2 linked regions of the Flammeovirga agarivorans genome follow. The protein of the gene in region 2 interacts with the protein of the main gene of each other region in a pairwise test. Links are inferred from orthologs where the notes say so. Each region holds a gene or a part of one and is shown on either strand. Other genes may lie near its edges.

Region 1 (4,571 bases), on a different replicon or contig from region 2:
GGAACCTTATCTTTAATGTTTTGTAATTTATCAGCAAAGTTGGCTACAATTACTATTGTCTTAATTTCAGCATCTGTGAACTGATGAAGCATTTCTCTTTCAGTATATAATGGATTGGTATTGACCACTACCATTCCAGCTCTTATTGCACCAATCATAGCAATTGGATACTGAAGACAGTTAGGCATTTGAATAGCAATACGGTCTCCCTTTTGCATTCCACAGACATTTTGTAAGTATGAGGCAAAGTTTTCTGACTGCTTGTTTACTTCATTATAAGTAAGCTTGCCCCCCATATTTTCATAGGCAATCTTATCTCCAAATTTCTTAAACGATTCATCAAATAATGCGATCAACGATTGGTAGTTATCAGGATTGATCTCCTGAGGAGTAAAATCTGCGTAATGTTTATACCAAGGGCGGTTTTGTTCCATTTCTATATTGTTTTTAAAAACTTTTTCAGTGTTCACAGTGAATTTAGAGTAATAGTAATAAAAAGCTACTCATAATTTTTGTCTTTACAAAGGGACATAAAGCACTTTTGTACTAGACCAAATTTAGTAGTTAAAGTTTAAATAATTACGTAATGAATCTAAAGTTTGAGGCGATTTACATTACTTTGAATTAATAATCGTACAATATACACGTACTAATATAATTCTCAAAAAATAAATGAAAATTCATTCACTTTAAATTTATTTAGAAAAAGCACATCTTTTTTCAATTTATTTCGTGAAATAGAGTAAACCCTTATTATTTTTAGTATTATTAGATAAACTGAGCTATCAGGAAAATCTTTAGTCACTAAAAGAAAGAGTGTCAAAATAAATTATCATTATTAATAAGATGTTAGTAGACCGTTTTAAGAATATATTAAAAGCTACAATTAATGATCAAATAGAAAGTAATCCTGTCTTTCAAAACCTATTTCAAGATGATGATGGGTTTAAAAAAGAATGGCAGAAATATTATGATGAGATCATAAAAGAAAATAAATCAACAAATACAGATTACCAGGACTACTCCTATCAGGATACTTACCAACAGCAATATCAAGCACCAAAATCCGAACCTACTGTAGAAGAAAAACATTACAATGCATTAGAAGTTAAACCAGGTGATGACTTTGCTACAATTAAGAAATCATATAGAAGACTTGTAAAAGTATATCACCCTGATTTATATACTAGCGATCCAAAGAAACAGGAAATGGCCCAAAAGGTTACTTTGGAAATTAATGAGGCTTACAATTACTTTGAAAAAAAATATAAAAAATAGATAGATATGTTTGGATGGTTAAAAAGACTTTTTGGTATAGTTGAAGCTGAAACTCATTCAGTTCTTGATAAATTAGAAAACCCAATAAAACAAACGGAACAAGGGATACGTGATTTGAAAGCTGACCTTTCTAAATCGATGCAAGGATTAGCCGAAGTAAAAGCGTTAACTATTCGTGAGAAGAAGGAGTTTGAGGCGAACAATAGAAACGCAAAAGATTTTGAGCAAAAAGCAATTTTATTAGTTCAGAGAGCTAGTAATGGTCAAATAGATTCTGATGAAGCTGATCGTTTAGCAACACAGGCGTTAGAAAGAAAACAACAATATGCTCAGAGAGCAGCCGCTAATCAAAAGAATATTGATAATTATGGTGGCATGTTGAAAAAAATGGAAGGCAATGTTCAACAATTGAAGTCACAGATTTCTAATTGGGAAAATGAATTAAAGACTTTAAGAGCAAGAGCTACCGTAAGCGATGCCTCTGCTAAGTTGAACAAACAGTTATCAAATATCGACTCTTCAAATACTGTTGCTCGTTTAGAGAAAATGAAGCAAAAAGTTGAAGAAAAAGAAGCATTGGCAGATTCATATAGTGATATCGCACAATTGGCCAATCAATCTGTTGATTCTGAAATTGATCAGGCATTAGGGATTGCTCCTGGAAGTACTCCTTCTATCGGGGCTTCTGATGAATTGAATAAATTAAAAGCAAGGTTGGCACAAGGAAACCAAGATACTTCATCACAATCTGATACCAATCAACAAGCTCCTCCATCCTCTTCTTCTGAACAATCAGAATTAGATAAATTGAAAGAGCAATTAAAAAATAAATCATAAATATAAAGCCACTTCCAAAAGAAGTGGCTTTTTTAATACCTCTCATTTTTAGAGAATAACTTTAGAAAAATAGCAACAAATAAATTGCATTATTCTAATAAAAGGCACCAAACCATCTTTCATTTTGTTATTTTACTATTAAACCAAATAACCTATGAAAAGAATACTACTTCCTTTAACTACCTTCGCTCTAATTTTCTGCACTCATTTTTCAATTGCACAACACCATGTGATTGTCACGGACATTAACGAAGCTTACGATTACTATCAATCCTCTCATGAAGGGGCTGAAACAGCTCTCCATTTTATAAGTGAGGCTTTCGATTGTCACTCTATTGATTGCATACGAGAAAACATGTTCCGAGCGAAAACAGAGGTAGAAGCTGCTATGCGGAATGCTCATTATGCAAAAGATGAAACGCATAGTGCTAAATCACAAGCTATCGATCATTGTGAAGTGGCATCCAGTCATTCCCATAATGCACACGGCTCTTTCACTGAAGCAAAAGATGGTTTCACAAAAGTAACGAGTACGTTATCAACGGCTCACTATACAGATGATGTTGACGAGATTCATTCTCATTTAAACTATGCCATAGACCATATTCATCTAGCAATATCTCACCTTAATAATGGTGTAGATGGCTTAAACAATGCCCTTGGTGAATTAGAATACTGTGGTAATAGATAATAAAGATCCGACTGCTTAACAAAAAAAGGTATTGCCCTAATTCTAGGTCAATACCTTTCCTTTTATATATAGAATTCACTCTGTTTATTGAGCTTTTTCCTTTTTATGACGCACACTTACAGATGCAGTATTGTACACTTTAGCAAATGCAGGAACACTTTCTGTCAACCAAACATTTCCTCCAATAATAGCATGCTCACCAATTACAGTTTCTCCTCCCAAAATTGTCGTTCCAGAATAGATCACTACATTGTTTTCAATTGTAGGGTGTCTTTTGACTTTTGCTAAATCTTTACTTACGCTCAACGCACCTAAAGTAACTCCTTGGTAAATCTTTACATTATTACCGATGATACAAGTTTCACCTATTACGATCCCTGTACCATGATCAATGCAAAAGTTATTTCCAATTGTTGCCCCTGGGTGAATATCAATACCGGTTTTACTATGCGCATATTCTGAAAATAAACGAGGTACAATCGGCACTTGGCAATTGTAAAGCTGATGACTTAATCGATGTACGAATACAGCAAAGAAACCTGGGTAAGCTAAAATAACTTCTTCAATATGCTTGGCAGCTGGATCTCCTTCAAAAATTGCTTGAGCATCCTTAATCAACTGAGCATGAATACTTGGTAAAGCATCAAAAAAACGCTCTGTAGCACTCGTACAACCTATTTCAAACTGATCACGAATAGGCAAAAATAATTCTTGTAACTTTCCTTTTAATCGAATTAATGCCAATTCTGCTGCATAATATCCTTGTTCTACTCCAGAAACTACTGGAAACAGAAAACGAAATAAATCATCTACAAACTCCTCAGCCTTCGCTTTGGATGGCATCTGAAACATGCATTTATATTCATTGATTTGTGCGATGATATCTTTATTGATGTTATCCATAGTGTTTTCAAGTTAACCTTCCCCTCTCTCGTTATGAGCTTAGTTTATACAATATTAGAATTATTCTACTAAAAACAGAAAAGTTACCCCATTTTAATAAGGTAACTTCTCAAAAGACAATTATTTCTATGGAATTAATTAGTCGATATATCTTTGATCTAAAGAAAATAATTCAGGAAACTTTGGTGCTGGAGCAGCTTTTTTATAAGCTTCAGTGATATGTTTCATATCCGCTTCAAAATCTCCTGTCGGCATAAATGCCTCAATTACTCCCCCAATCTTTTTATCAAAATCTAAGTATGCTAATAAGATAGGAACTTTGGCTTTTAAGGCTACATAATAGAAACCCGACTTCCATTCAGTTCTTAATGACCTCGACCCTTCAGGAGGAATTACTAATGCTAACTCTTCGTTCTCGTCGAACAAGTTGGCCATAGCATCTACCATACTAAGACGTTCTGCTCCTTTGGTTTTTGGTCTTCTATCGATTCCAATGGCTCCCATAGGTTTAATAGCAATACTCAGAGGAAAACGTATCCACTCTCTTTTAATTGCAAACCTTAGTTTAATACCAATCTGACGCATAGCTGAAACCATATAAACAGCATCCCAGTTGGAAGTATGTGGAGCCGCCAAGAAAACGCTACGCTTCATGGTTTCTAATGGGATATGGTCCACTTTGATTTTCCATCCGTTGAACCAAAAAAGGAATCGAAAAATTAATCTTATCATTCTAGTTTATCACTTATATCGTGATGCTTATGGTTTAGTATTTCTAATGTATCTAGATACATTAGTTAAACATTGCCGGTCTTGTATTTGTGACAAAATTGAAAAGTTTTTTTACTAATTATTCTTAATT
Region 2 (6,524 bases):
ATTTAGTGATCAGGTATGATGCATTACAGTTTTATAGTCGTTTTGTAGACCAACATGAGTATTTTCTTATTCATGAAGAACTAAAGGTAGCAATGGTAGCAAATGCTATTATTACTTTATTTCTAAGTTGGTTCTCCTGGAATTTTTACTTTTTCCTTGATAAACGATCCAAGTTAAAACATTGGCAAAGAGGTTTACTCATACTTATTGTTGGTACTTTAGAAGTATCATTACTCTTACATTTAGGCGATTTTCTAGGTAAAAAATTCTACCCAGATGGTCTGCCCTATTTTAATGAATTGTCTCAACAAAGTTTTGTCATCTATTTCATCTATATTTTTATGGGTGCTTTAGTGATCAACTCTTTATTCCAATTAAGAGATATATTAGGTCCGGAACTTTTCCAATCCGTTATTCAAGGACAATACTATCTACCAAAAGAAGAAGATCGTATTTTTATGTTCCTTGATTTATATAACTCAACATCTATTGCGGAGTGTCTTGGTCACCTTAAATACAGTAATCTAATACAGGACTCCTACCGGATTATTACCGATGCTATTGTGAAAAATAAAGCGTCAGTTTATCAATATGTAGGAGATGAAATAGTATTAACTTGGCCTACTGAAAAAGGGCTAAAAGAGAATCGCTGTATTCATGTTTTCTTTGAAATAGAACAAGCATTAGAAGAGAAAAGAGATTATTTCATGGAAAAGTATGGGCATGTCCCAGAATTCAAAGCAGGGTTGCATAGTGGCATCGTAGCAACAGCTCAAGTAGGTGTCATTAAAAGAGAAGTAGCTTATCATGGTGATACCGTAAATGCTACTGCTCGTTTACAAGAAAGCTGTAAACAACTCGGTGAAAAAATTCTAATCTCTGAAGTTATCTCTTCAAAATTAGAGCTTCCATTTATAGATATGGGAGAATATCAATTTAGAGGTAAACGAAAAGCAATGCATGTTTATACATTACATACAACAAAAAATGAAGCAAGTCATGTAAAAGAAATAAAGTTTATTTCTACAGATTATCCCGATCAAGCTTCATCTTCATAATAAAAAAGGCTGATTCAATAAACTTGAATCAGCCTTTTTTAATGCATCAGAATTTTAGGTTATGCACCATAAAAACCTTCTATTGATAAGTATCTCTCACCAGTATCGTAGTTAAACGTTAGTACTGTAGCTCCTTCAGGAATCTCAGATAGCTTCTGCTTTACAGCGTCAAGAGACGCACCTGTAGAAATACCTGTAAGTATACCTTCCTTCTGTGCTAGCTCTCTAGCAGCAGATTTAGCATTCTCAGGATTAACAGTAATAGCTCCATCTAATAATGATGTATTTAAGTTTTCTGGAATAAAGCCTGCTCCAATACCTTGGATTGGGTGTGGGCCTGGAGCTCCGCCTGAAATAACAGGACTAGATTCTGGCTCAACTGCAAATACTTTTAGGTTTGGCCATTTCTCCTTTAGAATTTCTGCAACACCTGTGATGTGTCCACCTGTACCTACACCTGTAATGATATAATCCACACCGCCTGGGAAATCATTTAAGATCTCAAGTGCAGTAGTTGTTTTATGAATATCAACATTTGCTGGATTATCAAATTGTGATGGAACAAAAGTGTTTTCAGAAGCATTTGCTAATTCTTCAGCTTTTTCAATAGCACCCTTCATTCCTTTTTCTTTTGCAGTTAAAACTAATTTTGCACCGTATGCAGCCATTAATTTTCTACGCTCTATACTCATAGATTCTGGCATTACTAAAGTTAAGCTGTAGCCTTTCACTGCAGCTACCATAGCTAAACCAACACCTGTGTTACCTGAAGTAGGTTCAATGATCTCTACTCCTTCCTTCAGTTTACCTTCTTGCTCAGCTTTCTCGATCATCGCCAAAGCGATACGATCTTTAATACTTCCTCCTGGATTGCTTCTTTCAGCTTTGATGTAAACATTATGCGTATTTCCATAAAGTTTATTGATCTTGATAATTGGAGTTTTACCGATAGTTTCTAAGATAGAATTGTAAATCATGTCTAAAGTTGTTTTTCAGTATTTGAATTATTGCTTTGCGAATATAATTATTTACCCTAGTATTTCTATATACTTTGTGGTATTATTTAAGGAATTTATTTTTCAATATAAATTACCCATAAATTTTAGTATTGAAAAGCGTATATTGATTCTTAACAAAAGCTACATCTACTAACCATCAATAAGTGATGAAAACCGACAATACTAAATCACCCATTGAATTAATATATCATTTATATGACCTTAAATTAAAAGAGACATTTAAAATCGCTCATGATGAAAGAACCGTTCAGCCTACTGTAATACTTGAAATAAGGTATCATCAATATATTGGTTTTGGAGAAGCTGTAGCCACCAAATATTACCAAGTTTCTCAAACATCTATCTGTAATAATATTGAGAAAGCATTACCTCTCTTACAAAACTGGAGAGGAGAAAAACCTGACTTGCTATTTGACCAACTACTTTCTATCACTCAAGATACTTTTGCTACATGTGCTATTGATCAAGCTTTATGGGATATATATGCTCAACTACAGAACAAACCTTTGTATCAACTATGGAGTGATGTAAACACCGCACTTCCCATAAGTAATTATACCATAGGGCTAGATAGTATCCCCACTATGAAAAGAAAATTAGAGGAGTTCCCATGGCCTATATATAAAATCAAACTAGGTACGGAACATGATTTACAAATAATATCTGCACTAAGAGAAGTCAGTGATGTTCCCTTTAGAGTAGATGCCAACCAAGCATGGAGTGTTCAAGAAACCATAGATAATAGTTCTCTCCTGAAGAAATTAGGTGTTGAATTTATAGAACAACCCTTAGGGAAAAAGAATTGGAAAGGAATGAAAACTTTAAAAGGAAAATGTGCTCTACCAATCATTGCAGATGAGTCGTGTATTCGTGAACAAGATATTGATCAATGCATGACTGTTTTTGATGGAGTGAATATCAAGCTCACAAAATGCGGAGGTATTTCAGCAGCTTTAAGAATGATCAAGAAAGCTAAACAATATAGTCTTCTCACAATGCTAGGTTGTATGACTGAGTCTTCAGTAGGAATAACCCATATAGCCCATTTATGTAAATTAGTAGATTTTGTTGATATGGATGGTGCTCTACTTATCTCAAATGACCCTGCAATTGGTATCAGTTGGGATGGCTATAAAGTGAGATTTCAGAATAAAAATGGAAGCGGTATATCGCTAAAAAGTTAGAAGTAAAAGCTCTCCTTTTTTCTCCAGTTTATCATTTCACAAAAGGGTAAATTCGATTTTGGCAAATTTGCCAAAATGGGAAAAACTATATTTCAAATGTGTATCTTTACCCTATCATATAATACCATAATACATAAATGCATATCTGGAAAAAGAAATCTCGAGAAGAGATAAAAGAAATTATCTTCAATGCACTCGAAGAGAATAGGGATTATTTTGGGGACCAAAGTTTAGGTGTTCCTGGCTCTCATTTGGATAGTAAAGTATTTCCTGATGACGCCCCTTTCTTAAATGATGCTCCCTTCATTACAACTTTATTACACAACCCTAACCATATAGGTTGCCATACACAAGGTGTATCTGAAAGCTTTTTTAAAGGTACTCAGAAGATTGAAAGAGAATTGATCGAGATTTGTGGATCTGATATTTTAAAAGCAACACCTAACAGTATTGATGGTTATGTATCAGCAGGTGGTACAGAAGCCAATATGCAAGCAATATGGATTTACAGAAACTATTATAAAGAAGAGTTTCAAGCTTCCAATAATGAAATTGCCATCATCTCCTCTTCCGACTCTCATTACTCAATGGCCAAAGCCAGTAATATTTTATCACTCTCATTTTATAGAGTAGATGTAGATTACAATACAAGAGAGATCACACCCGAGGCGATCAAAGCCACCGTTGAGCAAGCTATAAAAGAAGGTAAGAAATACTTTATTGTGATCGCTAATATGATGACCACAATGTTTGGTTCGGTTGATAAAGTACACTTATATCTTGAGTATTTTAAACATGCAAAACTTCCATTTAAGCTTCATGTTGATGGAGCCTATGGCGGCTTCTTTTTTCCTTTTGCACACAAACAACATGCTCTTGATTTCAGAAATCCCGACGTCTCATCCGTTACTTTAGATGCACACAAGATGCTACAAGCTCCTTATGGTACTGGACTTTTTCTTGTCAGAAAAGATTGGATGAAGTACGCCAATACCAAAGCCGATTATGTGGAAGGTGATGACTTTACAATGATAGGTAGTCGATCTGGAGCAAATGCTATTGCTATATGGATGATACTAATGACTTATGGTCCATATGGAATGAATGAAAAGATTTTTATTCTGAGCAAACGAGCAGATTGGTTTACTCATAAGTTGGATGAATTAGGTATTGAATATTTCAGGAGTTCACAATCTAATATCATTACCATGAAAGCTGATAAAATTGCTCCTGAAGTTGCTCAAAGGTTTGGGCTTGTTCCAGATGTACACCATCAACCTAATTGGTACAAAGTAGTTATTATGGAACATGTAACGATCGAAAAACTTGAGCCTTTAGTTGAGGCATTAAAATAAAAGAAAAAGGTTGAGTACTTAAATGCTCAACCTTTTTGCTCACAAACTTATTAATGAACAAGCAAATAATATATTTGCCCCTCACCCAATAACTACCTAATTATTAATTTACTTAACTAAACTATTAACTCTAAATAAGATTTTTATTCATCTCATTACTTTTATATTTTTCAAACCAATACCCAATTGTATAGGCAACAATTAGTAGGTCTGTAATTCCAAATGCTTGAAATCGCTCATTTAGATAACTTGTCTCTACATCAAAAACATTGGTTATATAGAGATATACCATAAACAGCTTTTCTATGATGGAGAATAAAATTATTGGTTCTCTCCATGATTCCTTGTATGCAGAATAACACATAAAGAACCCCATTAAGCCAACCATAATACCCCAATGTCGAATTAAGAATACATATGATGTATCATAAGGTAAACGGTTAATTTTCTCTAATGCGAGTCCCGGATTAATTGCATAGATCACCGCAAACATTGTTATCGCACCGCCAACAAGTAGAAAAAGTTTTAGATTTTTTTGAAACATATCACTGTCATTTACCCCGCCATAAAATCATTGGTACCTGTCACTCTTGCTAACCAGTTCCAACCCTTCACACCAGACAAAGCTCTGATGATTGGAACAATATTTACTCTTCTTGGTCGAGCAATCAGTTCCTTATTTTTAAGTATGCCACTCCATACTGCATCAACCATTTTATCTACTGTAATCAATGGTACTAATGATGAATGGGCATTTTCAAACATACCCGTATCGATATGTCCTGGTGTTACTGTGGTAACATGAACATGTGGATATTTTTCTTGCATTTCAGTAGACAAGCCCAATGACCATCCTAATACAGCCCATTTACTTGAACAGTAGGTAATAATTTTAGGACAATACATATAGGCTGCACCAGATGCTATATTCACAATATGTGCATCATTAGATTCAATCATTTCGGGTAAAAAAGCTCGTACAATATGCATGGGTGCTTTAGCATTGACATCCATAATTAAATCAATATTTTCTGGTGAAGATTCCTCAAAAGATTTCGAAATAACTATACCTGCATTATTAATGAGAAGGTCTACCCTACCTATTTCTTTTAATATCAGGTCAGCTGTTTTGTATACCAATGATGTGTCAGTAACATCTACTTTAAAAGTATATATATTTATCCCTGTTAAATGATCCTCGTTTTCCTTCACCACTTGTTCCATTAATAATGGATCAATATCCCAAATGATAATATTTGCAGCTTTACTTTCAATAGCTTTTTGAACATACGCTTTCCCCATGCCAGAGGCTCCTCCAGTAACTAAAACTGTTTTATTCTTTATAGTTTTCATATATTATAATTGAGAAAGGAGTTGCGTTTTTATTTCATTTTCACCCGGTAAGAATAAATATTTCACTATCGATTCCTCCCCTGTTTGTAAGACTGTTTTCGAATGTGAAAACGTAAGGAAACCTTCTTTCCCATGATAGGCTCCCATTCCTGAGTTTCCTATGCCACCAAAAGGCGCATCATCTACTGAGGCATGAAAGATGGTATCATTAATACATAATCCACCTGAATGAATATTGGCTTTAAATATTTCTTGCAAGTCAATATTATCGGAGAATAGATAACATGCCAAAGGTCGAGGTCTATCTACAATAAATGTGATACATTCTTCCACCTTTTTATAAGTAATAATAGGTAAAACAGGTCCGAAGACTTCTTGAGTCATTACACTAGAATTTGGAGATGGGTTAATCACCATATGAGTCACCATACGATGTACCTCTCTATCGATACTATCTTCATGAACAGGAATTATTTGGAAGTTGTTATCTTCCGCATCCTCTAATAATTGTTGTATTCTATCAAACTGTCTTTTATTGGCTACTGAGGTCAATTG

Evidence for each region.
Region 1: the proteins of cysK (region 2) and HGP29_RS03620 interact in binary tests that used the Escherichia coli proteins (3 or more experiments, as listed by UniProt). The link is inferred for Flammeovirga agarivorans from one-to-one orthologs.

The regions. Positions count from the first base shown.
Region 1 is NZ_JABAIL010000001.1:850,411-854,981, reverse strand. What follows is about bases 1,801-4,571. They hold HGP29_RS03620 (serine O-acetyltransferase), read right to left. Parts: upstream 3,710-4,571; coding sequence 2,891-3,709; downstream 1,801-2,890. Other genes in these bases: HGP29_RS03610 (tRNA threonylcarbamoyladenosine dehydratase), read right to left, coding at 4,566-4,571; HGP29_RS03615 (1-acyl-sn-glycerol-3-phosphate acyltransferase), read right to left, coding at 3,848-4,441; HGP29_RS03625 (hypothetical protein), read left to right, coding at 2,270-2,806; HGP29_RS03630 (PspA/IM30 family protein), read left to right, coding at 1,801-2,115. Outside these bases: HGP29_RS03640 (AMP-binding protein), read right to left, coding at 1-434; HGP29_RS03635 (J domain-containing protein), read left to right, coding at 847-1,278; more of HGP29_RS03630, read left to right, coding at 1,285-1,800.
Region 2 is NZ_JABAIL010000003.1:287,667-294,190, reverse strand. The notes cover bases 77-3,000. They hold cysK (cysteine synthase A), read right to left. Parts: upstream 2,036-3,000; coding sequence 1,118-2,035; downstream 77-1,117. Other genes in these bases: HGP29_RS10355 (dipeptide epimerase), read left to right, coding at 2,224-3,000; HGP29_RS10365 (adenylate/guanylate cyclase domain-containing protein), read left to right, coding at 77-1,058. Outside these bases: more of HGP29_RS10365, read left to right, coding at 1-76; more of HGP29_RS10355, read left to right, coding at 3,001-3,261; HGP29_RS10350 (pyridoxal phosphate-dependent decarboxylase family protein), read left to right, coding at 3,399-4,616; HGP29_RS10345 (hypothetical protein), read right to left, coding at 4,747-5,160; HGP29_RS10340 (SDR family NAD(P)-dependent oxidoreductase), read right to left, coding at 5,172-5,969; HGP29_RS10335 (coniferyl aldehyde dehydrogenase), read right to left, coding at 5,973-6,524.